DNA from 4 places in the Streptomyces sp. NPDC059037 genome. Region 2 is predicted to be linked to each of the others. Evidence: riboswitches for the same ligand, from Rfam matches in the RefSeq annotation. Region 2 holds a riboswitch; each other region holds the start of a gene.

What was found. A riboswitch is a leader RNA that binds a small molecule or an ion and turns the genes downstream of it on or off. The one in region 2 is predicted to bind cyclic di-AMP.
Positions count from the first base shown of each region.
Region 1: it holds a riboswitch for cyclic di-AMP, as region 2 does, so the genes downstream of both, ACFWY6_RS23350 (M23 family metallopeptidase) here and ACFWY6_RS15825 (M23 family metallopeptidase) in region 2, are expected to answer to the same signal.
Region 3: it holds a riboswitch for cyclic di-AMP, as region 2 does, so the genes downstream of both, ACFWY6_RS33105 (C40 family peptidase) here and ACFWY6_RS15825 (M23 family metallopeptidase) in region 2, are expected to answer to the same signal.
Region 4: it holds a riboswitch for cyclic di-AMP, as region 2 does, so the genes downstream of both, ACFWY6_RS42780 (transglycosylase SLT domain-containing protein) here and ACFWY6_RS15825 (M23 family metallopeptidase) in region 2, are expected to answer to the same signal.

Region 1 is NZ_JBHYIG010000115.1:1,379-8,792, forward strand. It holds gene ACFWY6_RS23325 (amino acid permease) at 1-344, shown strand, start outside; tRNA gene ACFWY6_RS23330 (tRNA-Lys) at 455-527, shown strand; gene ACFWY6_RS23335 (alginate lyase family protein) at 835-2,046, shown strand; tRNA gene ACFWY6_RS23340 (tRNA-Met) at 2,122-2,195, shown strand; gene ACFWY6_RS23345 (PP2C family protein-serine/threonine phosphatase) at 2,460-3,563, shown strand; cyclic di-AMP (ydaO/yuaA leader) riboswitch at 3,785-3,931, shown strand; gene ACFWY6_RS23350 (M23 family metallopeptidase) at 3,943-5,025, shown strand; gene ACFWY6_RS23355 (aldo/keto reductase) at 5,166-6,110, shown strand; gene ACFWY6_RS23360 (PrsW family intramembrane metalloprotease) at 6,111-7,414, opposite strand, start outside.
Region 2 is NZ_JBHYIG010000063.1:24,127-31,540, reverse strand. It holds gene ACFWY6_RS15840 (DNA topoisomerase (ATP-hydrolyzing) subunit A) at 1-939, opposite strand, end outside; gene ACFWY6_RS15835 (pitrilysin family protein) at 1,154-2,509, shown strand; gene ACFWY6_RS15830 (M16 family metallopeptidase) at 2,506-3,891, shown strand; cyclic di-AMP (ydaO/yuaA leader) riboswitch at 4,108-4,269, shown strand; gene ACFWY6_RS15825 (M23 family metallopeptidase) at 4,282-5,082, shown strand; gene ACFWY6_RS15820 (GntR family transcriptional regulator) at 5,305-6,009, shown strand; gene ACFWY6_RS15815 (HPr family phosphocarrier protein) at 6,204-6,485, opposite strand; gene ACFWY6_RS15810 (GNAT family N-acetyltransferase) at 6,602-7,414, shown strand, end outside.
Region 3 is NZ_JBHYIG010000216.1:5,101-12,514, forward strand. It holds gene ACFWY6_RS33075 (DUF397 domain-containing protein) at 1-53, opposite strand, end outside; gene ACFWY6_RS33080 (helix-turn-helix domain-containing protein) at 63-923, opposite strand; gene ACFWY6_RS33085 (ATP-binding protein) at 1,194-1,655, shown strand; gene ACFWY6_RS33090 (LysR family transcriptional regulator) at 1,644-2,555, opposite strand; gene ACFWY6_RS33095 (LysE family translocator) at 2,675-3,301, shown strand; gene ACFWY6_RS33100 (DUF6328 family protein) at 3,279-3,812, opposite strand; gene ACFWY6_RS33105 (C40 family peptidase) at 3,909-4,382, opposite strand; cyclic di-AMP (ydaO/yuaA leader) riboswitch at 4,386-4,552, opposite strand; gene ACFWY6_RS33110 (hypothetical protein) at 4,918-5,226, opposite strand; gene ACFWY6_RS33115 (ATP-dependent Clp protease proteolytic subunit) at 5,234-5,890, opposite strand; gene ACFWY6_RS33120 (DinB family protein) at 6,030-6,623, shown strand; gene ACFWY6_RS33125 (hypothetical protein) at 6,747-7,414, shown strand, end outside.
Region 4 is NZ_JBHYIG010000390.1:293-7,280, forward strand. It holds gene ACFWY6_RS42755 (hypothetical protein) at 1-489, opposite strand, end outside; gene ACFWY6_RS42760 (MFS transporter) at 636-1,913, shown strand; gene ACFWY6_RS42765 (hypothetical protein) at 1,989-2,339, opposite strand; gene ACFWY6_RS42770 (hypothetical protein) at 2,355-2,609, opposite strand; gene ACFWY6_RS42775 (S8 family peptidase) at 2,652-4,445, opposite strand; cyclic di-AMP (ydaO/yuaA leader) riboswitch at 5,129-5,291, shown strand; gene ACFWY6_RS42780 (transglycosylase SLT domain-containing protein) at 5,296-6,060, shown strand; gene ACFWY6_RS42785 (DUF3500 domain-containing protein) at 6,169-6,988, opposite strand, start outside.

The sequences.
Region 1 (7,414 bases), on a different contig from region 2:
TCATCGGCCTCTACATCGCGTACGTCGTCCCGACCCTGCTCCGGCTGCGCAAGGGCGACCAATTCGAGCGCGGGCCCTGGCACTTGGGCCGCTGGTCGCGCCCGATCGGCATCGTCGCGGTGACCTGGGTCGGAGTGATCACGGTCCTCTTCATGCTGCCGCAGGTCTCGCCGGTCACCTGGGAGAGCTTCAACTACGCCCCGATCGCGGTCCTGGTGGTCCTCGGCTTCGCCGCGACCTGGTGGCTGGCATCGGCCAGGCACTGGTTCCTCAACCCGGACCACGAGCGCACCCTGGCCCGCGAAGCGGCCCGCTCCGGGGCGCCGGCCCAGCCCGATCCCTGACCGTCCCGGCCCGCTCGGAGGGCCCGCCGCGGAACTCGCGACGGGCCCAGAGGCGATACCCGATCGGACGACGGGGCCCGTCCCGCTATGCTCGTGGGGTGCGTCGGCACGGACCGTTAGCTCAATTGGCAGAGCAGTGGACTTTTAATCCATTGGTTGTGGGTTCGAGTCCCACACGGTCTACCTCCGGCAGGTCGGCGGAAAGCCTCGCTGACCTGCTCTTCAGCGCCCTACTCGGATTCTCCGGGTGGGGCGCTTCGTGCATGTTTCGGGCGGGGCCGCGCGGCTGACGGCAGAGAGGAGTTTCGTCCGCTGCCGGAGCTGAGCCCCGAGGAGCAAGGGGATACCTCCCCGACGCGCACCGAGGTGGTGCTGTCGACCAGCCTGCACCGATGTGACCGTCGCTCGCCCGAACGGACCCGCCTCGCCTGCGACCCCGCGGCCCACGAGTGACGCTGAGCCTGCCAGGTGGTCGATCCGGAGGTGCAGCATGGGTTCCGTACGGCGGGCTCTCGCGATGGTGCTCGTGCCGCTCCTGGTCGGTGTCGCGGCTGCCTGCGGTGGTTCCGGCGGCGGCTCGGGTGGTGCGGCCGAGCGTGCGCGCCCCGCCGACCTGGCCTTCGAGCACCCCGGGGTGCTCGTCAGCAAGGCGCAGCTGGCGCGGGCGCGGGCGCACGTGGCGGCGCGGGAGCAGCCCTGGCTGAGGGCGTTCGAGCAGATGCGGGCCAGCAAGTACGCGGCGGACGACTACCGGGCCAAGCCGTACGCCGTCGTCGAGTGCCCGCCCGACACCCGCCCCGGCCGCGGCTGCGTCGAGGAGCGCGAGGACGCCATCGCCGCGTACACCCACGCGCTGCTCTGGAACATGACCGGCGAGAAGGCGCACGCCGCGAAGGCCGTGCAGATCATGGACGCCTGGTCGCAGGTGATCACCAGGCACACGGAGGCCAACGCCGGCCTCCAGACGGCGTGGGCCGCCTCGTCCTGGGCGCGCGCCGCCGAGGCCGTGCGCTACTCCTATGACGGCTGGAGCGACGGCCGGCTGCTCCGCTTCGAGCGGATGCTGCGCAACGTCTACCTGCCCCAAGTGCGCGAAGGCGCCGCCCACTTCAACGGCAACTGGGATCTTCTGATGGCCGACGCGACCATCAGCATGGCGGTCTTCCTCGACGATCACGACTCGTTCGAGAAGGCGGTGACGCACTTCCGGGACCGCGTACCCGCCTACTTCTATATGAAGTCGGACGGTCCGCTCCCCGTCTCGCCGGCCGGCAGTGACATCAACACCCCGAAGCAGCTCCAGAAGTACTGGTTCGGGGAGAAGACCTTCGCCGACGGGCTCTCCCAGGAGACCTGCCGCAACTTCAAGCACGCCAGCTACTCGCTCGCTGCCACCGCGCACATCGCGGAGACCGCCTGGCACCAGGGCGTCGACCTCTACGGCGAGGTCGTGGACCGGCTGAGGGCCGCGCTCGAATTCCACTCCAAGTACCAGCTGGGGGCCAAGGCGCCCAAGTGGCTGTGCGGCGGAAAGGTGCGGCGCGACATGGGGCCCGACACCGAGGTCGGCCTCAACCACCTGGGGCAGCGGCTGAAGCTGGATCTCCCGAACACGGAGAAGTACACCCAGCAGCGGCGGCCCGAGGGCACGGACGATCTCTTCGTGGCCTGGGAGACCCTGACGCACGCCGAGAACGCCTAGCGACCTGCGGTTTTGCCCCTCCCGTCAACCGGTTCGCTTTTATCCCGCCACATGGCGTACTGTTCATTTCAACGGCGCGGGGTGGAGCAGCTCGGTAGCTCGCTGGGCTCATAACCCAGAGGTCGCAGGTTCAAATCCTGTCCCCGCTACTGAAGTCCGAAGGCCCGGATCCAGATCATGGATCCGGGCCTTTGGCATTCCCCCCTGACGTCATCCCCCCTGACGTCATCCGGTCGGCCCACACCGCTCGCAGCCCGCCGCCGCTGCGGGAAACCTGGACAGGTGCGGTCATGGGGCTGGTCCCGGGCGCGGACATCGGCGGGAGACGAGCGGTGGGGCAGCGAGGAGGACGTCCGAGAAACCCCTCAGAGGGGTCGGACACGAGTCCGGACGTCACCCACGAGCGGGCTCTCGTGCGGGCCCTCCCGTGGCTCCTGCTGGCCATCGGGGTCGTGTACGACATGTCGACTCCTCCGGAGTTCACCGCGGCGCCCCTGTTCACCGCGGCCCCGCTGATCGCCGCCCCGTTCTACTCGCTCCTCAGCACCGCCCTCATCGGCGCCGCCTCCTGCCTCGCCGTGCTCGTCCTGCACTTCGGCAACAGCACCACCACCGACGTCGAGGCCGTCACCGAGCTGCTCACCGTGCTGACGGTCGCCGTGCTCGCCGCCCTCATCAACCGCGTCGTACGCCGCAGCGACGAACAGCTCGCCTCCGCCCGCTCCATCGCGGAGGCCGCCCAGCGCGCCGTGCTGCCGCAGCCGGATCACCGGATCGGGGGGCTCGACATCGCGGCGCGGTACGAGGCCGCGGAGGCCGACGCGTTCATCGGCGGGGATCTGTACGCCGTGCAGGACACCCCGCACGGCGTACGCGTCATCGTCGGTGACGTACGCGGCAAGGGGATGGGGGCGGTGGCGGCCGTCGCCGTCGTCATCGGGGCGTTCCGGGAGGCGGCCGAGCAGGAGGCGACCCTGGAGGCGGTGGCGCAGCGCCTGGAGCGTGCGCTCGCGCGGGAGGGCATGCGGCGCGAGGGGCTCGACGCCTTCGAGGGGTTCACCACCGCCGTCCTGGCGGAGATCCCGCGCGGCGACGGAGTCATCCGCATCCTCAACCGCGGGCATCCCGAGCCGCTGCTCCTGCGCGGCGACGGACGGCTGTGCGTGCTGTCCGCGAGCGAGCCCGCGCTGCCGCTCGGGATGGGCGACCTGGGGGTCTGGCCGGACCGCGCCGACGAGGCGGAGTTCCCGCCGGGGGCGATGCTGCTGCTCTACACCGACGGGCTCTCGGAGGCGCGGGACATCCGCGGCGAGTTCTACAACCCGGCGGCCCGGCTCGGCGGCCGGATCTTTCCCGGACCCCACGGTCCGGACTCGCTGCTTGCGACGCTGGCCGAAGAGGTGCGCCGGCACACCGGCGGGGGAGGGACGGACGACATGGCGCTGCTCGCGGTGCGGCGGCCGGACTCCGGCGACGCACCGGCCGATGCCCCGCCCGATGTCACGGGACGTGACTGAATCGCACCACTCCGCATAACAACTGACGCACTGTCAAGGCGGTGTGAAGGTCCGGTGTGTGAAGAAGTGCGGTCAACTCGCCCCGTTCCCACCCCTGGTGTCCCGTTAAGTACAGGCCAACGGCGTTAACGATCAGTCGGAACGGCTTGGAATACGGCCCTGCCGTCTATTAACGTTCGATAACGCAGCGCGGTCGTCCCAGCCGTCACTCGAGTCGGCTCCGTGCGCACACGCCTAATCCCGAAAGGGAGCCGGGGAACCACCAATTGGGGTGAATCGGGCATCTGTGCATCCGTGCCAGATGTTCGTAGGAGACCTTCCTGCTCCGAACCCGTCAGCTAACCCGGTAGGCGAGAAGGAAGGAAAGGAGCGCGCCCCAGTGGCGTCCAACCGGCCTGCCCCCCAAGCCGTTTTCGTACCGAGTGACGACGACCTCGGTTCCTACGACGACGAGCCGTGGGAGGAGTGGAATCCGACCGAGGAGTCCATCCGTCCCGTTCGCGGCAGGCACCGCGTCCACAAGAAGGGCGGCGGCGGGCTCGCCCGCAGCTCCACCGTCCTCGGCGTGGGCGTCATCGCCGCCGTCGGCGCGGGCGGCATAGCCACCGCGCAGGGCGGCAAGCCCCCGGTCTCCATCGAGATGCCGGACATCTCGGCCGTCACGGACTCGCTGCCGGAGGCCAAGTCCCTTCCCGGCGTGGGCTCCCTGATATCCGACGACTCCGAATCGGGCTCCTCCGACGCCGGCGTGACGACCGCCGCCGCCCCGCTCACCACCGCCGGTGTCAGCACCGCCGACGCCGAGCAGGGCACCACCGACGCCGGTGAGGCACTGCGGGCCCGCATCATGCAGCAGGCCGAGAACCAGCAGGACCAGGCGGACGACGCGGTCCAGAAGGCGGCGGAAGAAGCCGCCGTCAAGAAGGCCGCGGAGCAGGCCGCCGCCGAGCAGTCCGCGGCCGAGAAGAAGATCGCCGCCGAGAAGGCCGCCGCGAAGAAGAAGGCGGAAGAGGAAGCCCGCCGCAAGGCCGAGGCGGAGCGCCTGGCCAAGCTCGCCAAGAGCTACACCCTGCCCCTCAGTTCGTACACGCTCACCAGCACCTTCGGGCAGGCCGGCTCCATGTGGTCCTCCGGCTACCACACCGGCCTCGACTTCGCGGCGCCGACGGGCACGCCCCTCAAGGCGATCCACTCCGGCACCATCAAGGAGGCCGGCTGGGCGGGGTCGTACGGCTACCGCACCATCCTGGAGCTCGAGGACGGCACCGAGATCTGGTACAACCACCAGTCCTCGATGGGTGTCAGCGCCGGCCAGAAGGTCACCACCGGCGACACCATCGGCCGCGTCGGCGCCACCGGCAACGTGACCGGGCCGCACCTCCACCTGGAGATCCACCCCGGCGGCGACTCCACCGGGGTCGACCCGGCCGCCTGGCTGCGGGACAAGGGCCAGTCGCTCTGAGGCACCCCCTGTGACTCCGGCGGTCCTGGCGGCAACCCCCCGACGTCAGGGCTGCCGGCTCGGCATGCCCACATCCGGTGGCGCGGAACGGACATCCCGCTGTACGGAATGCTGGGATCCGTAAGGGTGTTGAGCCCCGTATGACTTCTCTACGCAAGCTCGGCCCGTCCGACCTCGAGGTCTTCCCGCTCGCCCTCGGCGGCAATGTCTTCGGCTGGACGGCCGACGAGGCGCAGTCCTTCGCGGTGCTCGACGCCTACACCGCGGCGGGCGGCAACTTCGTCGACACCGCCGATGTCTACTCGGCCTGGGCGCCGGGCAACAAGGGCGGCGAGTCCGAGACCGTCATCGGCAACTGGCTCGCCGCGCGCGGCCATCGCTCCGACGTCGTGATAGCCACCAAGGTCGGCGCCCACTCCGACTACAAGGGCCTGTCCGCGAACACCATCAAGTCCGGTGCCGAGGAGTCGCTGCGCCGGCTGCGCACCGACTACATCGACCTCTACTACACGCACTTCGACGACCCGACCGTCCCCGTCGAGGAGATCATCACCGCGCTCGACGATCTGGTGACGTCGGGCAAGGTGCGCGCGATCGCCGCCTCCAACCTGACCGCCGAGCGGCTCCAGGAGTCCATCGACTTCTCCGACCGCGAGGGCCTCGCGCGGTACGTGGCGCTGCAGCCGCACTACAACCTCGTCTCCCGCGGCACCTACGAGGGCCCGCTCCAGGAGGTCGCGTCGCGCTCCGGCCTGGCAGCGGTGCCGTATTACGCGCTCGCCTCCGGCTTCCTCACCGGCAAGTACCGCCCGGGGGCGCAGGTCGACAGCGCGCGGGCCGAGGGCGCGGGCAAGCACCTGGAGACCGACCGTGGCGTGAAGGTGCTCGCCGCCCTGGACGAGATCGCGGCCGAGCGTGGCGCCGAGGTCGCGACCGTGGCCCTGGCCTGGCTCGCCGCGCAGCCGACGGTGGCCGCGCCGATCGCATCGGCCCGCACGGTCGAGCAGCTGCCCGCGCTGCTCGCGGTGGGCGATCTTGAACTGACGGAGGCCGAGGTGACCGCGCTGACGAAGGCCTCCGCCTGATCAGCCGCGGTAGGGGTGGTACGGGGCCTGGTAGGCGGGATGTCCCGCCGCCGGCCCGGCGTACGCGTATCCCTGCTGATGGGGAATCCGGTACCCGTACGGCGGCGGCATCGGTACGAGCACGGGTGCCGTCGCCCGCGCCGCGTAGGCGAGCGCGGGCCTGGCCAGTTCGCGGCGCTCCCACAGCGCGTGCAGCAACTCCCGCTCCCGTACGACGAAGTCGGCGCCCGCGCGGCCGCGCCGGCCCCGGTGCCGGAGCAGGGCGAGCGACGTCGCGTACGCCTCGTACTCCGCGACCGTGCGCGCCGCGGCCTTGCCCTGCATGTACGAGGCGTAGTCGCGGGCGATGGTGCGGGCGCGCATCGTGCCGAGCGCGTACGGCTCGGGCGGCGTGAGCCAGCCCGCGACCGCGTACGCGGGCAGCTCCGTGCGCACCACGCGCAGGCCGCGCTGCCTGAGCCAGATCACCAGCCAGGTCAGCAGTCCGAACGCGGGCAGCATGAAGAGCGCGTACACCGCGAAGAAGCCGTACTCGCCGAAGGTCGTCGAGCCGTTCCACAGGGCGTGCAGGCCCATCGCGAGGAGCAGTCCGGCGAGCGGAAGCAGCACGCGGCGCAGCCGCCCGCGGCCGGTGCCGAGCGCGGTGATGCCGAAGCCGATGCCGGTGAGCACGGTGAACAGCGGGTGCGCGAAGGGCGACATGACGATGCGTACGAAGAAGGTCGCCGCCGTCACGGACGCGAGACCGGTGCCGCCGTTGAGCTGGTCGGTGCCGAACGCGCTGCCGAGATAGAGGATGTTCTCGGTGAACGCGAAGCCGGTGGCGGTCACTCCGGCTATCACCACGCCGTCGAGCACACCGGTGAACTCGCGTCTGCGGAAGAGGAAGACGAGCAGGACGGCCGCGGCCTTGGCCGTCTCCTCGACGATCGGCGCTATGACGGTCGCGCCGAGGGTGTCCGCGCTGCTCGGGTCGGCGGTGGCGGTGGCTATCCAGCGGGTCGCGAAGCTGTTCGCGACGATCGCTATGAGGGCGGCGGCGCAGGCGCCCCAGGCGAAGGAGAAGAAGAGGTTCCGCCAGGGCCCCGGCTGTACCCGGGCCAGCCAGCGGAAGGCGGCTATGAGCAGCGGCACGGGCAGCGTGGCGAGCCCGAGCCCGACCAGGAACCCCTCGGTGCCGGTCTGTTCGCGCACCAGGGCGAGGATGACGAGCCCGGAGAGGGCGAGCAGGGTGACCAGCGCGGCGGCGCGGATGGCCCGCCGCTGCCACCAGCGCGCGTGGCGCAGCCCGGGGGGCCCCGCCG
Region 2 (7,414 bases):
CAGGCCGTGCGCGCGGTCGGTGAGGTCCTTGACGTCCGCGATGCCCTGCAGCTTCTTCGAGCCGACCAGGTCCTTGATCTTGGAGATGACCTTCTCGGGGCCCACCGTGAAGGGCAGTTCGGTGACGACCAGGCCCTTGCGGCGCGCCGTCACGTTCTCCACGGCGACCGTCGCGCGGATCTTGAAGGTGCCACGGCCCGCCGCGTACGCGTCCTTGATGCCGCCAAGTCCGACGATCCGGCCGCCGGTGGGCAGGTCGGGGCCCGGCACGAACTTCATCAGCGTCTCGAGGTCGGCCCCCGGGTGCCTGATCAGGTGGCGGGCGGCCGCGATCACCTCGCCCAGGTTGTGCGGCGGCATGTTCGTCGCCATGCCGACCGCGATGCCTGACGCGCCGTTGACCAGGAGGTTCGGGTACGCCGCCGGGAGGGCGACGGGCTCCATCTCCTGGCCGTCGTAGTTCGGCTCGAAGTCGACCGTGTTCTCGTCGATCGACTCCGTCATCAGGGACGTCGCGTCGGCCATCCGGCACTCGGTGTACCGCATGGCGGCCGGCGGGTCGTCGTTGCCCAGCGAACCGAAGTTGCCGTGCCCGTCCACCAGCGGAAGCCGCATGGAGAAGGGCTGGGCCATGCGCACCAGGGCGTCGTAGATCGACGCGTCGCCGTGCGGGTGCAACTTGCCCATGACCTCGCCGACGACACGGGCACACTTCACATAGCCGCGGTCGGGGCGCAGGCCCATCTCGTTCATTTGGTACACGATCCGGCGGTGCACCGGCTTCATGCCGTCGCGGGCGTCCGGCAGGGCGCGCGAGTAGATGACCGAATACGCGTACTCGAGGAAGGAGCCCTGCATCTCGTCGACGACGTCGATGTCGAGGATCTTCTCCTCGAACGAGTCGTCGGGCTGCGGGGTCTTCGTGCTGCGGCGGGCCATCGCTGCTGCGGCTCCTTCACGGTGTCTGCCAGGGCATCAACGGGATCTGACGCCGACCATTGTGGACTGTCCCACTGACAACGCCGACCACGACCCGGACTTCGGCCCCGACTACGCCGAGCGCGGAGCGGGAACTTCACAGGTTGTCGGCACGCTTGCATACAGTGGCAGGACTGGCTGAACATCCAGCTTTTCCGCGATCGAAGGGACGTACATGCCCATGGGTCACACGGCCACGGCCGAGGCCGGCTCAGGCGGCCTGACAGCGACCGAGCACCGGCTGGCCAACGGCCTGCGCGTGGTGCTCTCCGAGGACCACCTGACCCCGGTCGCCGCGGTCTGCCTCTGGTACGACGTCGGCTCGCGCCACGAGGTCAAGGGCCGTACGGGCCTCGCGCACCTCTTCGAGCACCTGATGTTCCAAGGCTCGAAGCAGGTGCCCGGCAACGGTCACTTCGAGCTGGTGCAGGGAGCCGGCGGTTCGCTGAACGGCACCACCAGCTTCGAGCGCACCAACTACTTCGAGACGATGCCCACGCACCAGCTCGAGCTGGCCCTGTGGCTGGAAGCCGACCGGATGGGCTCCCTGCTCACCACGCTCGACGACGAGTCGATGGAGAACCAGCGGGACGTCGTCAAGAACGAGCGCCGCCAGCGCTACGACAACGTCCCGTACGGCACGGCCTTCGAGAAGCTGACCGCTCTCTCGTACCCCGAGGGCCACCCGTACCACCACACCCCGATCGGCTCCATGGCCGACCTGGACGCGGCGACGCTGGAGGACGCGCGGAACTTCTTCCGTACGTACTACGCGCCCAACAACGCGGTCCTCTCCGTGGTCGGCGACATCGACCCGGAGCAGACGCTCGCCTGGGTCGAGAAGTACTTCGGGTCCATCCCCTCGCACGACGGCAAGCAGCCGCCCCGCGACGGCGCGCTGCCCGACACCATCGGCAAGGAGCTGCGCGAGGTCGTCGAGGAAGAGGTCCCGGCCCGCGCCCTGATGGCCGCCTACCGCCTCCCGGAGGACGGCACGCGCGCGTGCGACGCGGCCGACCTGGCGCTCACGGTCCTGGGCAGCGGCGAGTCGTCCCGGCTCTACAACCGGCTCGTACGCCGCGACCGCACGGCCGTGGCGGCCGGGTTCGGCCTGCTGCGCCTCGCCGGTGCCCCCTCGCTGGGCTGGCTGGACGTGAAGACGTCCGGCGATGTCGAGGTCCCCGTCATCGAGGCCGCCGTCGACGAGGAGCTCGCCCGCTTCGCGGAGGAGGGCCCCACCGCCGAGGAGATGGAGCGCGCCCAGGCACAGCTGGAGCGCGAGTGGCTCGACCGGCTCGGCACGGTCGCGGGACGCGCGGACGAACTGTGCCGGTACGCCGTCCTGTTCGGCGACCCGCAGCTCGCCCTGACCGCCGTGCAGCGGGTCCTCGACGTGACCGCCGAGGAGGTCCAGGCGGCCGCCGCGGCCCGCCTGCGCCCGGACAACCGCGCGGTGCTCGTGTACGAGCCCATCGCGGCACCTGAAGCCGCCGAAGCCACCGACGAGGACGAAGAGGAGGCGGCGCAGTGACCGAGGCCGCGACGATGCAGTTCCATCCGCAGCCCCAGGCGGGCACCGCACGGCCGTGGGCCTTCCCCGCGCCCGAGCGCTCGGCCCTGGACAACGGCCTCACGGTGCTGCGCTGCCACCGCCCCGGCCAGCAGGTCGTCGCCGTGGAGATCCACCTGGAGGCGCCGCTCGACGCCGAGCCCGCGGGCCTCGACGGTGTCGCCACGATCATGGCGAGGGCCTTCAACGAAGGCACCGACAAGCACTCCGCCGAGGAGTTCGCCGCCGAACTCGACCGCTGCGGCGCCTCGTTGGATGCGCACGCCGACCACCCCGGTGTGCGGGTGTCCCTCGAAGTCCCGGTCTCCCGGCTCCCCAAGGCGCTCGGCCTGCTCGCCGACGCCCTGCGGGCCCCCGCCTTCGCGGACAGCGAGGTCGAGCGCCTGGTGAGCAACCGCCTGGACGAGATCCCGCACGAGAGCGCCAACCCGGCGCGCCGCGCCGCCAAGGAGCTCTCCAAGCAGCTCTTCCCGGCGACCTCGCGGATGTCGCGCCCCCGCCAGGGCACCGAGGAGACGGTCGCGGCCATCGACTCGGCGGCCGTGCGCGCCTTCTACGAGAAGCACGTCCGTCCCGCCACGGCCACCGCCGTCGTCGTGGGCGACCTGACCGGCACGGACCTGGACGCCGTCCTCGCCGACACCCTCGGCGCCTGGACGGGCGGCACGGCCGAGCCGCGTCCGGTGCCCCCGGTGACCGCCGACGACACCGGCCGTGTGGTCATCGTGGACCGCCCCGGAGCCGTCCAGACGCAGCTGCTGATCGGCCGCATCGGCGCGGACCGGCACGACCGCGTCTGGCCCGCCCAGGTGCTCGGCACGTACTGCCTGGGCGGCACCCTCACCTCGCGCCTCGACCGCGTCCTGCGCGAGGAGAAGGGATACACCTACGGCGTACGGGCGTTCGCCCAGGTGTTGCGCTCGGCGCCGGACGGCACGGGCGCCGCGATGCTCGCCATCAGCGGTTCCGTGGACACGGAGTCGACGGGCCCGGCCCTCGACGACCTGTGGAAGGTGCTGCGCACCCTGGCCGCCGAAGGCCTCACGGACGCCGAGCGCGATGTCGCCGTGCAGAACCTGGTGGGGGTGGCCCCGCTCAAGTTCGAGATGGCCGCGTCCGTCGCGGCGACCCTCGCCGATCAGGTCGAGCAGCACCTGCCGGACGACTTCCAGGCGCAGCTGTACCGGCAGTTGGCCGCGACCGGCACCGTGGAGGCCACCGCCGCCGTCGTGAACGCCTTCCCGGGCGACCGGCTGGTGACGATCCTCGTCGGTGACGCCGCGCAGATCGAGGAGCCCGTCAAGGCGCTCGGCATCGGTGAAGTGAGTGTGGTCACGGGCTGAATGACGGTCACGGCCTGAGGGACAGTCAGGACATATCGGGACCCCAGTGGCGGGAATTGGCTGCTGGGGTCCTCATATGTCCGAATTGCTATGGAGGTTACGTGTCTGACCTGTGGCGTGCGCTACAAAACCTCTGATCCGTTTGGCGATGGAAAGACGCCCCGCTTAGCGTCTGGTCCGGCTGTTCGTCATGCAGTACGCCGCGTCCGCGGCACCGGACAGTCATCGCCGAGTCCCCGTACGGCGCGAGCCAGGGGAGCCGGGGACCCACATGTCCCTGGGGTGAATCGGGCACCTTGCCGCGAGGCGAGGAACCCGTAGGAGACCTTCCTGCTCCGAACCCGTCAGCTAACCCGGTAGGCGAGAAGGAAGGAAAGGATCAGCCGCTTCATGGCGTTCACCCGTGCCACCGGGAAGCACCGTCGCCCGAGCCGCCTCACGCGTACCACCGCGAACGTGGCGGGCGTCGCCGCCCTCACCACCACCGGTGTCATCGGAGGCCTCGCCGCTCCGGCGCTCGCCGCCGACGAGGCCGCCGTCGAGAAGACGGGCCTGACCCAGGCGATCTCCGTCGGCGACTCGCTCGCCGCCAGCATCGACGCCCAGGCCGCCGCCCAGCAGCAGGCCGCCGACGACGCCGCTGCCGCCAAGAAGGCCGAAGAGGCCGCCAAGAAGAAGGCCGCCGAGGCCAAGCGCAAGGCCGAGGCCGAGGCGAAGGCGAAGGCCAAGAAGGAGCGCGAGGCCAAGGAGCGCGCCGCCCGCGAGGCCGAGCGCAAGCGCCTCAACAGCTACGTCTCGCCGATCACCGGCTCGTCCATCTCCACGGGCTACCAGACCGGCGGCGCCATGTGGTCCTCCGGCAGCCACTCCGGCGTCGACTTCCACGCCGCGTCCGGCACCACGGTCCACGCGGTCGGCTCCGGCACCGTCGTCGAGGCCGGCTGGGGCGGTGCCTACGGCAACAACGTGGTCATCCAGATGAACGACGGCACGTACACGCAGTACGGCCACATGTCGTCCCTCAGCGTCACCGTCGGCCAGGCGGTCACCCCGGGCCAGCAGATAGGCCTCTCCGGCTCCACCGGCAACTCGACCGGCCCGCACCTCCACTTCGAGGCCCGCACCGGTCCGGACTACGGCTCGGACATCGACCCGGTCGCCTACCTCCGGTCGCACGGCGTCAACGTCTGATCCGCATCACCAAGAGTTCACCGAAAGCTCACCGAAAGCCCCGGCTCATCGAGAGCCGGGGCTTTCGCCGTTCCGGGCCCGCCTTTGATCGACGGCCTCCCTTTGGCCAAAAAATATCCATGGATTTCGACCCGCCGTCGGAAATTCAGACGCTCTGCAATAGAGTCGCTGAATGAGCGTCAATCGACCGCGTTTCGCGGGGATTAAGGCGGAGGTCAGGTCATGCGCATTCCTGCGCACTCGGTATGCACGGCCATCCGGGACGACATCGTCTCCGGTGTCTACGAACGGGGTGGCCGGCTCACCGAGGAACTGCTCGCGCGCCGCTACGGAGTCTCCCGCGTCCCGGTGCGCGAAGCGCTGCGCACCCTGGAGGCCGAGGGGTTCGTCGTCACGCGCAGGCACGCGGGCGCGTGCGTCGCCGAGCCGACCGAGCAGGAGGCGGCCGACCTCCTGGAGATCCGCATGCTCCTCGAACCGCTCGCCGCGGCCCGTGCCGCGCAGCGCCGCACCGAGGCCCATCTGAAGGTCCTGCGCGGCCTCGTCAGGCTCGGCCAGGAGCGTTCGAGGCGCGGTCAGAGCGAGGATCTGCGCTCGCTGGGCGGCTGGTTCCACGAGACGCTCGCCCAGTCGTCCGGCAGCCCCGGCCTCACCGCGCTGCTCACCCAGCTGCGGCACAAGATCGCCTGGATGTATGTCGTCGAGACGCCGGCCGCCCCCGCGGAGTCCTGGGCGGAGCACGCGGCGATCGTCGACGCGGTGGCGCGCGGCGACGCGGAGCGGGCCCGTGCGCTCACCGCGCAGCACACGGAGCGGGCGACGGCCGCGCACCGGCTGCGGTTCGTGACGCGGGGCGAGCGCGAGCGGGAACGCGATCGCGTGAGGGGTTCGCAACATGTCGTAAACACGGTGAGCCTGCAGAATTAACAAGGGCGCCGTATACAAAGAAGTGCTATTCGGCGGGGGATTGCGAGGCGATTGCTTCTGCTGCCCGCATTCGGTGATATCCCCTGCCTTTATTCGGTTGCGTTCGGCGGTGCTCGGGAAGCGGACGCAAATACGCCGAAGGGCCCGCCCCTGTTTTGGGCGGGCCCTTCGGCGTATGCGTGCGACAGTCGCTGTCAGACGGTCTCGGGGAGTTCATCGAGGCCATCGGCGACCAGCTTCGCCAGACGGTCGAGGGCGGCGTCCGCACCCTCGGCGTCGGAGGCGAGCACGATCTCCTCGTTGCCCTGCGCGCCCAGGCCGAGCACCGCGAGCATGGAGGCGGCGTTGACGGGGTTGCCGTCCGCCTTGGCGATCGTCACGGGGACGCCGGCGGCCGTGGCCGCGCGGACGAAGATGGAGGCGGGTCGGGCGTGAAGGCCCTCGGCCCAGCCGACGTTGACGCGGCGCTCAGCCATGTGTTGCTGCCCTTCCAGGTGTCTCACAGTTGTCTAGACCAGTCTCTCATGCCGTCGCGAGTGCTCCGCCGACCGAGGGACCGTGCTCCAACGACCGTACGTCGTACCCTGGCCCCATGCAGACCCCGTCGGACCGGCACGCATACCCCTCCCACTGGGAAGCCGACGTCGTGCTCCGCGACGGGGGAACCGCCCGGATCAGGCCCATCACGGCCGAGGACGCGGACCGCCTGGTCAGCTTCTACGAACAGGTCTCGGACGAGTCGAAGTACTACCGCTTCTTCGCCCCCTACCCCCGCCTTTCCGCCAAGGACGTGCACCGCTTCACCCATCACGACCAGGTGGACCGGGTGGGCCTCGCGGCCACGGTGGGCGGCGAGTTCATCGCCACCGTGCGCTTCGACCGCATCGACGAGCGCGGCATGTCCGCGAGCGCGCCCGCCGACGAGGCGGAGGTCGCCTTCCTCGTGCAGGACGCCCACCAGGGCCGGGGCGTGGCCTCGACTCTCCTCGAACACATCGCGGCCGTCGCCAGGGAGCGCGGCATCCGCCGCTTCGCCGCCGAGGTGCTGCCCGCCAACACCAAGATGATCAAGGTGTTCACGGACGCGGGCTACCAGCAGAAGCGCAGCTTCGAGGACGGTGTCGTACGCCTCGAATTCGATCTGGAGCCGACCGACCGCTCGCTCGCCGTGCAGCGCGCCCGTGAGCAGCGCGCCGAGGCCCGGTCCGTGCAGCGGCTGCTCACACCGGGCTCGGTCGCCGTGATCGGCGTCGGCCGCACGCCCGGCGGCGTGGGGCGCAGCGTGCTGCGCAATCTGCGCGACGCGGGCTTCACGGGGCGCCTGTACGCGGTGAACACCGCCTTCGAGGAGGGCACCGAGGTCGACGGGGTGCCCGCGTACCGCTCCGTCCTCGACATCGACGAG
Region 3 (7,414 bases), on a different contig from region 2:
CGTGCGCCGCTCAGAGAAGTGCTGTCGGATACGTACCGAGGCAATGCAGTCATGGTGCCCCCTTACGCGCCGTCACCTATCCCGGCGATGTGATCCGTTGATTCCTCGGGTGAAAGTGCTTGTCCTAGAAGGGAGTTGAAGGCATCCGTGTATGCCTGGAGGTCTTCTTTCCGTTCGAGGTAGAGGCTACTCGTCAAATGGTCGAGAACAACCACATCCAGATCAGCAATGTTCGGAAATGAGAAGATAACGAAAGAGCCGAGGAGTCCCCTGTGCTCTCCCGCGGCGAACGGCAGCACCTGCAACCGCACATGGGGCAGCTGTGCCGCCTCCTGTAACCGCTTCAGCTGCCCCGCGAGCACCTGTGCCCCGCCGATCTGCCGGTGCAGCACCGATTCGTCCAGGATCACGCTCAGTCGCAGCGGCCGTCGCGCGCGCAGCACGTCCTGGCGGGCCAGGCGCACCTCCACCAGCGCGTCCACCTGCTCGTCCGGCAGACCGTCCAGCGCGGCCCGGGTCACCGCTCGCGCGTAGTCGGGCGTCTGGAGCAGGCCGGGCACGACATTGGTCTCCAGGGTGCGGACGCGGCAGGCCTGTGATTCCAGACTGATGAAATCGCGGTACGCCGGTGGCAGCAGCCCGCGGTAGGCGTGCCACCAGTGGTGACGCCCGCCGCGGTCGTCGGCGCCCGCCAACGCGACCAGCAACTGGCGGAGTTGTGCATCCTTCACCTCGTACGCGTCGAGGAGGAGATGTACGTCCGCGGCCTTGACACCGCTACGCCCGGTCTCGATCCGGCTCACCTTCGACTGGTGCCAGCCGACCCGGCTCGCGGCCTGGCCGCTGGTGAGCCCCGCGAGCGTGCGCAGCGCACGCAGTTCGGCGCCGAGCTTGCGGCGGCGCACCGCGGGACCGTGCTGCATGTCCGTCTCCTCTCCGACGGAGCCTCATTTTCCGGCCTCCCCCGGTCTCTCACGGGCGACAGTAGAGGAAGTGCCGGTCTCGTGCCCAAATACGGTCTGCCGTAGCAGAGTTCACCGCTTTGAGCGACAGATATATGCACATCTCGGTGGATCGCCACACGTGAGGGGCCCAGTAGTGGCAGTCTGGCGCGAAGCACCATTCCGGGACTGTCCTCGTGCCTTCCGCTACGAGTCGGAGTCCAGTCCCGGTGGGAAAGGGACAGCGTCGCCATGGCAGACCTTCAGGAAGCATCCGTCACTCTGCCGAGCGATCCTGCCTCGGTCTCCGCGGCCCGGAAGTACGTATCGAACGTCCTCACGGAGTGGGGCCTGCCCGGCGACGCCGAAGTGGCCGACACCGTCCGGCTCATCGTCTCCGAACTGGCCACCAACGCCGTCCAGCACACCCTCGGACAGTCGCCCACCTTCACCGTGGGCATCGAACTGGACCGCGAGGAGCAGCTGCGCATCGGCGTCACCGACAGTCACCCCCGCTACCCCAAGCGGCTGCCCGCCGCCGTCCAGCAGGACAACGGCCGCGGCATGGTGATCATCCGCTGGCTGACCGTCGAATGCGGCGGCAGACTCTCGGTCACCCCCACCCCCGAGGGCGGCAAGACGGTCTGGATCGCGCTGCCGTGGACGGGGGCGGTCCGGGGCGAGGTGCCGTCGCCATCGACCTCAACCCGCTGAGCGCCCGAATGCCCCACGGAGCAGGGCCCGGAAGGTGTCGGCCGCCGGATGCGAACCGTCGCTGCGGTGGACGACCGAGATCGTACGGCGGAGACTTCCCGGCTCCAGCGGCCGGACCCCCACCGGGGTGGCCGCCGTCCGCGCCACCATCTCCGGTACGACGGCGACGCCGAGGCCGGCGCTGACCAGCGCGCACACCAGCGCGTAGCCCGGAGTCTCGACAAGCACCGAGGGGGTCGCCCCGGCCCGTGCGAGTGCCGACTCCACGCCGTGCCGGGGCGGATGCGTCGGCGCCATGCTGATCAGCGGCTGCCCGGCGAGCTCGGCGAGCGGCAGCCGCGACGAGAGGCCCGCCAGCGCGTGCCCGGGCGAGGTCACCAGGACCAACTCCTCGACCAGGACCGGCTCCGCGCTCACGGACGCGGGCAACGGCACGGGATCCGACGGCTCATAGGTGTGCGTGAGCGCCAGGTCGACCTCGCCCGCCGCCACGGCCGCCACACCGAGCGGCGGCTCATAGCCCCGCAGCGTCAGCTCGATGTCCGGATGGGCACGGCGGAACGCGGTCAGCGCGGGCGGCACCAGATGGATCCCCGCCGTGGTGAAGGTCCCCACCCGCAGTCGGCCGCCGGACAGGCCCGACAGCTGCGCCAGTTCATGCCGCGCCCGCTCCATCTCGTCCAGGACCCGGCGCGCGCGGGCCAGCAGCAGCTCGCCCGCACCGGTCAGCCGTGCCCCGCGGTGATGCCGGACGAGGAGCGGGGTGCCCGCCTCCCGCTCCAGCTTGGCCAGCTGCTGGGAGAGGGCGGGCACGGTGTAGCCGAGGCGCTCGGCGGCGCGGGTGATCGACCCGGCCTCGGAGACGGCCACCAGTGCGGCGAGCCGCGTCGGGTCGTACATGGTGTCTCCCGTGTCTCCCGCCGCGGCGGGCCGTCGGCGTGGGGGTAAACGCCTGCTTAAGGCAGACCCAGGATATTCCACATACCTGCTGAAGGCAGAAGAACGGCAGGCTGGGGGCCATGGACGCACAACTGGTCGCCTTCACCGGAGTCGCCGCGGGCATGGTCGCCATGCCGGGCGCCGACTTCGCCGTGGTGGTGCGCAACGCCCTCGCCTCCCGCCGCGCCGGGGTCACCTGCGCGATCGGTGTCGCGGGCGGGCTCCTGGTGCACACGGCGCTCGCGGTGGCCGGGGTCGCGGCGGTGCTCGCGGCGGTGCCGACGCTCTTCCGGGTGCTGCAGATCGTCGGCGGCGGCTATGTGCTCTATCTGGGCTACCGCACCCTGCGGTCGGCGGCACGGCCGGTGCGGGGTGCCGGTGCGCCGGGGGAGGAGGAGAAGGCGGTGGGCGGCAGCCTGCGGCAGGGGTTCCTCACCAATGCCCTCAACCCCAAGGCACCCATCACGTTCCTCAGCGTGCTGCCCCAGTTCGTGCCCGCAGGGAACCCCGCGATGCCCAGGACGCTGCTGCTCGCGTCCATCATCGTCGCGCTCGCCCTCGTGTGGTTCCCGGTCGTCGCGCTCCTGGTGGACCGGCTCGGCCGCTGGCTGCGCCGGCCGCGTACCGCCCGGGCGATCGAGGGCGTCACCGGCGGCGCGCTGAGCGTCCTCGGCCTGGTGCTGCTCATCGAGGCGGCTCTGGCGTGACGTCCTGCCGTGCGGCCCTGCGGCGCGCCAGGCGGGGGAGTACGCGGGGGAGCACGCCCCACAGGCCCCCGCACACGAGCAGCGTGCCCGCACTCGCGATGATCCCGCCGGTGCGGCCCACCGCCACGTCCACGACCAGGAGCACCGATCCGGCGAGGGCGAACATCAGGACGGCCATGCCGGCCCTGGCGAGCTGCGAGGAGACCCGCACGATCAGCGGTTTGGCGCGCTGCTGGAACAGCGCCCGGTGCACCGCGGCCGGCGCCGTGAACAGGGCCGCCGCGAGGACGGCGAGCAGCAGCGTGGTGACGTAGGTGGCGCGCTGCACGTCGTCCAGGGTCCGGAAGCGGGGCGTGAAGGCAAGGGTCAGCAGGAAGGCGAAGAGGATCTGCACGCCGGTCTGCGTGACCCTCAACTCCTGGAGGATCTCCGAGAAGTTGCGGTCCGCGCGCTCGAACGGCGTCTCGTTGCGGTTGTCGTGAGAGGCGTGGGAGCCACTGTCGTCGGCCATGCCGCACGAGTATCCGGGTCGGCGCGCGCCAAGCGCGGTGGACGCGCCGGGCGACGACGCCGGCCGAAGGGCCGGCCGCCGCCGCCCGGCGGCAGGTCAGCGCACCCTGCCGTACGAGACGCTCTTGGTCCAGATCTTCTCGAGCCGCACCACGGTGTTCGACTTCGGGGCGTGCCAGATCCGGCCCTTACCCGCGTAGATGCCGACGTGGTAGACGTTCCGGCCGGAGTGGAAGAAGACCAGGTCACCGCGGGAACGGTTGGACGCGGAGATGTGCCGGGTCTTGTTGTACTGCTGTGCGGCGGTGCGCGGGAGCTTCTTGCCGGCGCGCTTGAACGAGTAGAGCGTCAGGCCCGAGCAGTCGAACCGGTTGGGCCCCGTGGCTCCGTAGCGGTAGGGCGAGCCCTTCTTGGACGCGGCGATCTTCAGGGCCTTCGTTCCGTGTGTCGCGGCCTGGGCCTCCGTCGTGAGCCCTGGGGCCACGAGGGTGCCGCCGACGACGGCGAGCGTGAGAGCCGATGCGCAACCGGCCCTGGTGAGCAGCGACGGAACATGATTCAGCGCGGTCATGCGCAACCCTTCGTCAGCCGCCTGTGAAGGATGACCTGTCGGATTCGGGCTGACAAAGTTGCCCGGCCGCGGTGTGCGGCTTCACCCCAAGGGCCGTTGTCCGGACCTTCCGGACCGACCCGTCGTGCCTGGGTCCTCCACTCCTGCCGGTGCACCGATGTCGACCGGGCATCCGGGCGGCGGCAGGACTCGGCGTCCGCCCGGACCGCCCCGCCGCTGTGGCGGGGGCTTGTCGTCGGAAGGGATCTTGACCCGTCAACGGCCCGAAAACCGAGCCGAAACGGCGTTTTGTGAGGCTCCTCACGGCTGAACCGTTCAGGTGGACAACGCCGGATAAGGGCACCCTTCGCAGGGCTCGACGATCGCTCTACCAGCACCGGAAGGAGTCATTCCGGCCGTCGCGTACACCGCTGACGCAACTGCGACCGACCCCGTTGACGACGACCTGCTACGCCGAACGGGGTAGCCCGTCTGGTCCGTTTAACTCCGGCCCCGGACGGCTACAGACCTGCCGGGCAGCCGACTTGAGGGGGAATCAGGGCGCCGAAGGGGGCGGCACGGTGACCCGGCAGGACCGCCGCTCCCCGTCGAGCACGCGCAGCGCCCGCGCCAACGTCGGTGCGTGCACGGCGCTCTCGCCCCGCTGGTGCATCAGCGTCAGCGCGTCCCGCAGCGCGGTGGCGCTGCCCACCAGGGCCTGGGCGGCGCGCAGTCCGCCGTACGTGTCGGACGCGCGGGCGGGGTTGATCCGGCCCAGCAGATCGACCACTTCGAGGTACCGGTCGATCAACTCGCCCTCGGCGCGGGTCAGTGCGGGCAGTGGAGGCAGTTCGGGCGGCAGCATCACCGGCTCACCTCGCGTCCGGGGCGCGGAGCGAGTCCTTGCTGCCGCGGAGCGAATCCTTGCGGCTCGGGATGATCCGGTCCACCAGGCCGTACACGAGTGCTTCGGGCGCGCTGAGGATCTTGTCCCGCTCGATGTCCGCCGCGATGCGCTCCGGGCTCTGTCCCGTGTGCCGTACGAGGAGTTCCTCCAGGAGCGCACGGGTGCGCTGCAGCTCGGCCGCCTGAATCGCGAGGTCGGATGTCTGGCCCTGGATCGGCTCGGTGATCGAGGGCTGATGGATCAACACCCGGGCGCCGGGCAGCGCGTGGCGCTTTCCCGGGGTGCCGGCGGCAAGGAGGACCGCGGCCGCCGACGCGGCCTGACCCAGGCAGGTCGTCTCCACGTCGCAGGTGACGAACCGGATCGTGTCGTAGATCGCCGTCATCGCGCTGAACGAGCCGCCGGGGGAGTTGATGTAGAGCGAGATGTCGCGGTCCGGCGCCAGGTATTCGAGGTGCATGAACTGCGCCATCACGTCGTTGGCCGAGGTGTCGTCGATCGGGGTGCCCAGGAAGACGATGCGCTCCTCGAGCAGCTTCGAGTACGGATCGAGAGTCCGCTTTCCCGAGCTGGTGCGCTCGGTGAACTCGGGCAGGACATAGCGGGCGGACGGTCGGTTCATGGCACGTCACTCCTCTTCCCGGGGCCGGATGCGCCGGCCCGTGGCTCGTGTAAGAAATGTACAGGACGTACGTAACGATGGTCGGTGGCGGCGGGTGAAACCGGTGGACAGAGATCACGAGAGCGGCAGACTGGCGTGCATGACCTCAACGGATCCCAAGGCCGACCTTCGCCGCTATCTGCAGTCCGCCCGCGATGCCCTGCTGTGGAAGCTCGAAGGCCTCTGCGAGTACGACATCCGCCGCCCGCTGACGCCGACCGGCACCAACCTGCTGGGCCTGGTGAAGCACACGGCGGGCGTGGAACTCGGCTATCTCGGCGACACGTTCGGGCGCCCGGCCGGCGAGCCGCTGCCCTGGCTCGACGGCGGCGCCGAGGGCAACGCGGACATGTGGGCCACCGCCGACGAGTCACGTGAGTTCATCGTGGAGCTCTACCGCCGGGCATGGGCACACGCGGACGCGACGCTCGACGCGCTGGACCTGGACACGATCGGCAAGGTGCCGTGGTGGCCGAGCGGCAGGGACGAGGTGACGCTCCATCACGCAGTGGTGCGCGTGATCGCCGACACGCACCGGCACGCGGGCCACGCCGACATCGTCCGGGAACTCATCGACGGCGCCGTGGGCATGAACGAGGGCAACGACAGCATGCCGTCCAACGACAAGGCGTGGTGGGAGAACCATCGCGACCGCCTGGAACGGGTGGCCCGGGAGTCCGACCCGCAGGCGTGACAGCCCCATGGGCGCGTTGGCCGAACCTGCCGCGGGGCCGTAGTGTCTGCCCGTCGCAGGCGAAGAGGATCACGGGGGGCAGCGGTGGTGTGGACGAGGTGCCGCAGAGCGGCAGGTGTGGCGATGGCCGTGGGGATGATCGTCGTGGCCACCGGGTGCTTGCCGAAGGAATCGGCCGACGACCCGAAGGAATCAGCCGACGCGCCGAAGGGGTCGACCGACGCTCCGAAGGAATCAGCCGACGCGCCGAAGGGGTCGACCGACGCTCCGAAGGCGAAGGACTCGGCGCCGGCGTCCGCGTCGCCGTCGCTGTCGCCGTCTCCTTCCCGGCCGCTGACGGCCAAGAAGCTGAAGTCCCTCCTGCTGCGTGAGGGTGAAGTGCCGCAGGTGGACAGCGCGCCCGTACAGGGTCCCGTTGCCAAGTACGATCCGCGGGTCCTGGTGCCGGGCCCTGGATGCCAGGACGTGTTCGACGCCCTCGTCTCGCACGATGCGTCCACATCCGTGATCCAGGACTTCTGGTGGAAGGACAACCAGTGGGGCGGCCGGACCTGGCTGGCCTCGTATGCCGGCCAAGGGGCGGCGGAGCAGTTCCAAGGGCTCAAGAAGGGGCTCAAGACCTGCAAGACGTTGGTGGGGACGACCCCGGACCAGAAGCTCAACTCCCGGATCACCATGGCGAAGACGCCCGCATTGGGCGACGAGGCGGTCGCCTTCGACTTGAGCATGGACGGCCCTGGTGACACCGTGCTGACCGACCGTCAGACCTTTGTGCGGGTGGGCGCCCTCAC
Region 4 (6,988 bases), on a different contig from region 2:
AGCCCTGACCGATTCGACCGGCATCTCGATCTTGGCGGGCGTGCGCACGGCGACGCGCTGCGGGTCGACCGTCGCGGTCTTCAGGGCCTTCTTCTGCGCGGGCGAGATCATCTGGAACACGGTGGCGTACGTCGATGTGCACGGGCCCAGCCCTTGGTCCTCTGCCTTCTTCGCGGCGGGCCGGGCCACTGCGCAGACCGTGTCGATGTCCTCACGGCCCAGCGCGTGGAGGTACTGCTCGTACCGTTTGATCGCGCCCGCCTTCGTCCTGGGCGCGGGCTGGTCGCCGGTCGGCTCCGCCGACGGCTTCTCGGTCCGAGCGGACGCGGACGGCGTGGCCGACTGCTCTTCGGTCGGTGTGGATGTGGACGCGGACGGCTGCGAAGACTTCGCGTCCGTGTCCTCCTTCGCTTTGTCAGGACCGCACGCGCACGCCACCAGCACCACACAGGCCGATACCGCCACGCTCGCCATCGTCCGCGCCCTCATTCGATCCCCTCATCACCAGCCGACAACACGTCAAAGACGTCACGCAAGATCTGGGGAAACGGTTCCCGAGTTCGGTTCGGGCAGGACAGCAGCCGGTTCGACTTCGCGCCCCTGACGGTGTGTGCGGCCGCTGTTAGCCTGCGGCCATGATCAAGGGGAGATCGCCCGGCCGAATAGCGCGGCGCATAGCGGGGGGCAGCAGGTCAGAGCGGGTACTGATCCTGGCCAGCTTCGTGAATCGCGTCGGCAATGGGCTCTTCAACACTGCGTCGGCGCTCTACTTCACGTTGGTCGTGGATCTGCCGGCGGTGCAGGTGGGTGTCGCGCTCACCGTTGCCGGCTTGATCGGGCTGCTCGCGGGGATACCGGGGGGTCACCTGGCCGATCGACGTGGGCCGCGCACGATCATGATGGTCGCTCTGATGGTTCAGGCAGTGGCGATGTCCGCTCTCGTGTTTGTCGAGAGCTGGGCCGCCCTCACGGTCGTCGCCACCATTGACCAGCTTGCCGCAGCCGCCGGCGGCGCGGCCTGGGGAGCCCTTGTGGTCCGGGTCGGTACTGACCGCCCGGCGCTGTTCAGGGCAAAGCTCCGAACTTACGTCAATCTGGGCGTCGTTCTGGGGACCGTGGGTGCTGGATTTGCAGTTGCCTCGAATACTCGTACTGCCTATCTCGTACTGATTCTCGGCAACGCGGCCAGCTTTGCGCTGTGCGCCCTGCTCCTGTTCTTGCTCCCCAACTACAGGGCATTGGCGCCGCCGTTGCAGCAGCGCCGCTGGATCGCTCTCACCGACCGTCCTTTCGTGACGTTCGCAGCCCTCTATGGTGCGATGGGGCTGCAGTACCCGGTGGTGTCGCTGCTTCTGCCGATTTGGATCTCAGAGCACACGGACGCACCGCGCTGGACCGTGGCCGCGGTAGCCGCGATCAATTCCGGAGTCTGTGTCCTCCTGCAGACCAGAATCGGATCCCGCATCGAAACCCCGCGCGATGGCGGCAAGGCGTTCCGCACGGCAGGACTGCTCTTCCTTCTCAGTTGTCCGATGATGGCCCTGGCCGCGCATGCTCCCGTGTGGGCGGCCGCCGGCCTCGTGGTCGCAGCGATCTTCGTCCACAGCCTCGGGGAGATATGGGAGTCCTCGGCCGGCTTCGCCCTCGGCTTCGGCCTGGCACCAGACCATGCCCAAGGCCAGTACCAAGGGCTTCTCGGGCTTGGCTTCACCGCGGGCCAGGCGCTCGCCCCCGCCGTCCTCACCACCGTCGTGCTCGGCATGGGCACCATCGGCTGGCTGCTCCTCGGTGCGTTCTTCGCCGCTGTGGGCGCCGTTGGCCCATCGCTTGAACGCTGGGGCACACGAACCCGGTCCCGACCGGGTCCCGCGGCTGCGGGACCCAGCGGAGACCCGGACGAGGCGCACGTATAGCCACACCCTGGGTTCCGGCAAACGCGTTCCTCTGCGGCCCGCCCGACTACGTCGGTGCAGGCTGGTGCCGACCGCTCAGCCCGGAGCCGGCCCCGCGCTGCCGGCATCCGTCGTCAGGCCCGCCGAGGATTGCCGGGCCTCCTGCGGCTCCTCACCGGGGCGGGCCACCTGTCCGGCGTCGGCGAGCCGGACGAGTTCGGCGAGCCAGGCCGGGGCCTCGCCGCCGTCCATGACGGAGCCTGAGGGACGTACCGATTGCGCTGGTCCGGTGGTGGTGAAGACGTCGGCCGGCATGGCCTGTTCAGCCCCTGCCGTGGCGGCGGGTCCTGCGTCGGCGGCGGTCTCCCGTGCTACGGAGAGCTGCCGCTCGGGCCCGGCCGTCGGGGCCGCGCCCGCGTCCTCCGTGACCGTGATGTGCACCTTCATGGCCGTTCCCCTCGCCTAGTTGAGGACCGCGTACCGGCCTTCGAAGTTCATCTGGGTGCTGCCGACGTTCTTCACCGTCAGCCAGTACGTGACCGTCGTGGCCGTGGCCCGCTCGACCTCGGTCTCCCACTCGATCTGCGGGCTGCCCGTCTGCGGTGTCGTCGGCATGAAGTACCAGATGACGTGCCAGCCCTGCGGCCAGTTGAAGGTGAACCAGCGCCCGGTCTGCCCGGGGTTGAGTGTTCCGGTGAACTGTGTGCCTACTCGCATCGTCGCTTTCCTCTCACATCCGAGAACCGGGTGAACCGCGCGTCACCATCCGAGAACCGCGAACCGGGCCTCGAACTCGACCGAGTCGGCCACGAGGTTGGTCACGTCGATCCAGTACGTCGCGTACGTGTCGTTGGCCCGCTCGACCCGGACCTTCCAGCCGATCTGCGGGGCGCCGGTGCGGACGCTGGTCGGGACGACCGTCCACACCACATGCCAGTGGGCGGGCCAGTTGAAGGTGAACCAGCGGCCGGTGCGGTTCCCGGCGAGGGTGCCCCGGAACTGGACGCCGACCCAGCTGCTCGTCTGGAGGGCCGCCGGGATGAGCTGGCGCAGGTCGGGACGCCTGCCGATGCGCTGGGTCGCCGGGCGTCCCGGCGCGTCCTGCTGCGGTGAGCCGGTGGAACGCAGCAGCTGCCGGGCCCGCGAGGGCGACAGCGGGATACGGCCGTTCGCCCGCAGGACGCCCTGGGTGCCGGCCAGCGCGCCCACGACGATCGGCGAGGCACTGGACGTACCGCTGAACCGGTCCGTGTACCAGAAGTCCTGGTTGTCGCCCGCCTGAAGGTCGCCGTAGCCGGTGGTGGTCACCTCGCGTCCCCAGCCCTGCGCGTCCACGCAGGCGCCGTAGTTGGAGAAGTCGAGGCGGGACCGGTCCGGGCCGTGCTGGCGGCCGTGGGTGCCGGGCGGCGGCGCCCCGGCACCGACGATCACGGCGCCGGCGTCCAGCGTTGTGCGCCGGAAGGGGTTGCGCCACCAGGAGGGGAAGCCCGCCCTCGGGGTGTCGTAGTCGGCGTGGTCCAGGTCCTCCGCGCCGTTGCCCGCGGCCTCGACCACGGTGATGCCCTTGTTGACGGCGTATCGGATGGCCAGGTAGTCGTCCGGCCACCACTCGACGGCGATGTACCCGGCCTGGCCGACGCCGGTCGCGTGCGGACCGGCGCGGTGGATCTCCAGCAGGATGATGTCGCCGGGGCCGAGGCGGTCGGCGGCGTTCCGGATCGCCGTGGCCGTGGGGATGGAGAAGGCGGACGCGCTGGTGACCGTGTCCGGCGCGATCCCGGTGATCCCGAACGCGTTGACGTCGCCGCCGATCTCACCGAGCACCGCGGTGCCGTGATCGGTGTCCGTGCTCCCGGTGCCGGAGACGATGCCGCCCTGGTTCAGCCGCAGGTCCTCGTGGGTGAAGCGCCAGCCCCACTCGCAGTCGATCACGCGGACGCCGGCGCCGCGCCCGCCGGGCAGGGTCCACGCGTACCGGGCGTCGACGCCGCCCGGAGCCGCGTCGAGATAGCCCTGTCGGGCGGTGAAGTCCGGGGAGACGGGCGGTGCGTCGGCGCCCGTCGGCTGCATGTCGTTGAGCGGCGGGAGTTCGGTCTCCTCGCTCTCCTTCTTCGGTACGACATCGGGGACGGCGAGGGCGGCCGCGGGCTTGACGTAGGCGCCCTCCACGGCGTCCGACGCGCGGAGCCGCTCGGCCAGCGCGTCCAACTGGTCGGCGGGAGCGTCGACATGGAAGAAGAGCGCCATCCGGTCGAGGATCTCCAGCGTGGCGTCGTCGGCACCGGCGCCTTCCGAGGGGGCACCCGCCTGGGCGCGCAGCCTCTCCTGGTCCGTGCCGAACAGCGGGCTGAAGGTGACGTCCTCCTGGGCCGCCACGGCGTCGAGACCGCTCACGGAGATGTCCGCGGCGGCGGTCGCGCCGGTCGGGGTGATGCGTACCCCGGCGTCGGCGCGCGTGATGCACACCAGCTCAGGGCGCCCGAAGAGTGGTCCTGGTCCTGGAGCCGGGTGGTCGTTCCCCCGGCTGTTCCCCGCACCTGATCGCTGTGGCACAGCTGACTCCTTCACCACGTTACGGAAGGTCCGCCGGTGGTTTCACATAGGCGGCCTCGACTGCCGGGTGGCCGCGCAGGCTCGTGACGCCGAATCGCCGCTCCAGGAGGTTCCGGACGTCCAGGAGCCCTCCCCCTCCTGCCGGACACGTCCGGTACCGCGTCCGAGCGGCGCGCTCGCGGTCACCGGGCCGCCGACCCTAGTGAGGGGCCGTCACCGGATCGTCGCTGCGGCGTCACCGCGGCTGGGGCTGCGGCGGCACGGACGAGGATATTAGAGATGAAATGCCCGTTTTGACGGCGCGAGCAGCCTCCGCACTATGTCCAGATTTGCAACTATAGTTGCTCATTTAACTTGTTTATGGCGTGAATGAAATTTCTGTCACCATTGCGGGACAGTCGCGCGAAATGGCACGCTCTGATACGCCGTCGAGCAGCAAATCGACCTGCGCCCAATTCGGTGAAATGAGTCACACCGGCGACCGTGGTTCCGAGAGTCGCCGAGCGCACTTCCGTTCTGCGCAAAGAAAGTTGGGCTTTTCGATCAAAGGTGGCCGGGCATTCTGGCCGCCAAGGTCGGGCCTCAGGCATTCCCTATGCGAATTCGTGTCTTGTTCCTTCCGGGCTTTCTCGCCTAACGTCACCGTCAATCCGGATGGAACGCCGAATCCTGCCGCCGTCCGGCAACTCTTCCCACCCACTCAATTACGCACGGCAGGAGCGGGGGACCCAGGTAAGCCGCCGATCCGCATTCCGGATCGGCTCGGGGTGAAGTCGCATTACCAGTGCGACCGGACATCTCCCGTCCGAACCCGACAGCTCACCTCGTAGGCGACGGAGAGGAATTCGTCATGCCTGCAAAGGGCAAGCACCGCCGTCCCAAGTCCAGCCCGCTCAGCCGGGGCATCGCCGCCGCAGGCACGGGCGGGGCCGTCCTCGTACTCCCGGTGCTCGGCGCGACCTCCGCGGGCGCGGCGCAGGCCGCCGCCCCGGACGCCAAGCCCGCCGCCGCCGCGAAGACCTACGTCGTCGTCGCGGGCGACTCCCTCTCCGAGATCGCCCGAGAGCACTCCCTGAGCGGCGGCTGGAAGCAGCTGTACAAGGACAACCGCAGCGCCCTCGGCGACGACCCGCGGCTGATCCACCCGGGCGTCAAGCTCACCCTCGGCAAGAAGGCCTCCGCCGAGCCCGCGGAGAAGTCGGCCGACTCCAGGACGTCCGCCGAGCGGGCGGACCGCTCCGAGCGCAAGAGCACGTCCGCCGAGCCCGCCGCTGCCACGGCGAAGAAGTCGTACACCAACGACCTCGACGGCTGGATCAAGGAATCGCTCGACATCATGGCCCAGCAGGGCATCCCCGGCACCTACGAGGGCATCCACCGCAACATCATGCGCGAGTCCTCCGGCAACCCGCTGGCCATCAACAACTGGGACTCCAACGCCGTCGCCGGAACCCCGTCCAAGGGGCTCCTGCAGGTCATCGCCCCCACGTTCGAGGCCTACCACGTGCCCGGCACGTCGATGGACAGCTACGACCCCGTCGCCAACATCACCGCCGCCTGCAATTACGCGGCCAACCGGTACGGCTCGATCGACAACGTGAACGGCCCGTACTAGACCACACCCCGTCTCGTCCGCTCTGAGCCCCGGCGCGCCATGTGTCCGGGGCTCAGGCCTGTCCGAGGCCGGACCAGGTGCCTGGCCCAGGCCTCGCCGAGTGTTCAGTCACCCGTGCTGTTCCGTGTAGTGCGCGCGGAGAAGGTCGGCGCCCCAGTCGTGGCGGACGTGCCGCCAGACCGAGTGGGCGTGGTTGCCGCCGTCCTGGGTGTTGTCGTACTCGATGAGGAAGTCCGGGGCCCGAACGCAGTAGTAGTGCCGGTCCCCCGGTGCGCGGCCACCGGCCCAGGCGAAGGAGAGGGCGTCCAGTCCACGCGCCACGGCGTCGGACCAGCACTCCTGCGCGTACGCCGCGGGCGCGCGGTCGAGGTAGCGGCGCACCAGACGCTGAAGCAGCCGCTGTTGACCGGGCGCCATGTCGCCGTACGGGAGGCCGGTCGGCAGCAGGTCTGGATCGGCGAAGGGGTCGGCGCGGGTCAAGATGTCGTCCGGAGGCGCGGCGGCGAAGACCGCCTTCGCCCGTCGGCCGACGTCCAGGTCCGTGACCAGTTCGCGGGCCAGGTCTTCCTCCGGCCCCAGCAGCCTGCGGCCGGCCTGCGGACCGTGCGTGATGCGCGCCGGTTCCGCACCGATGAAGTGTGGCGTCACCCGCATCCCGGCCACCGTGATCAATACGTGTACGGCGAGGTGGTGGCCGTTCATCCGCCAGCCCCAAGGTCCGTCGCCGTCCGGGTCGCCCAGCAGCCGCAGCCAGTAGCGGTCGGCACCCGTGGCGCCGACCATCGCGCGGCGGTGCCGTTCCACCTCGATCGCCCCGCGTGCCAGCGCCGCTCCCGCCGCGCTGTGCGCCGTGGCGAGGAGCGCGTCGACAGCCTCGCGCTGCCGGTCGCCAAGACTCTCGGTGGGCAGCCCAGGGCGCGCGCCCGGC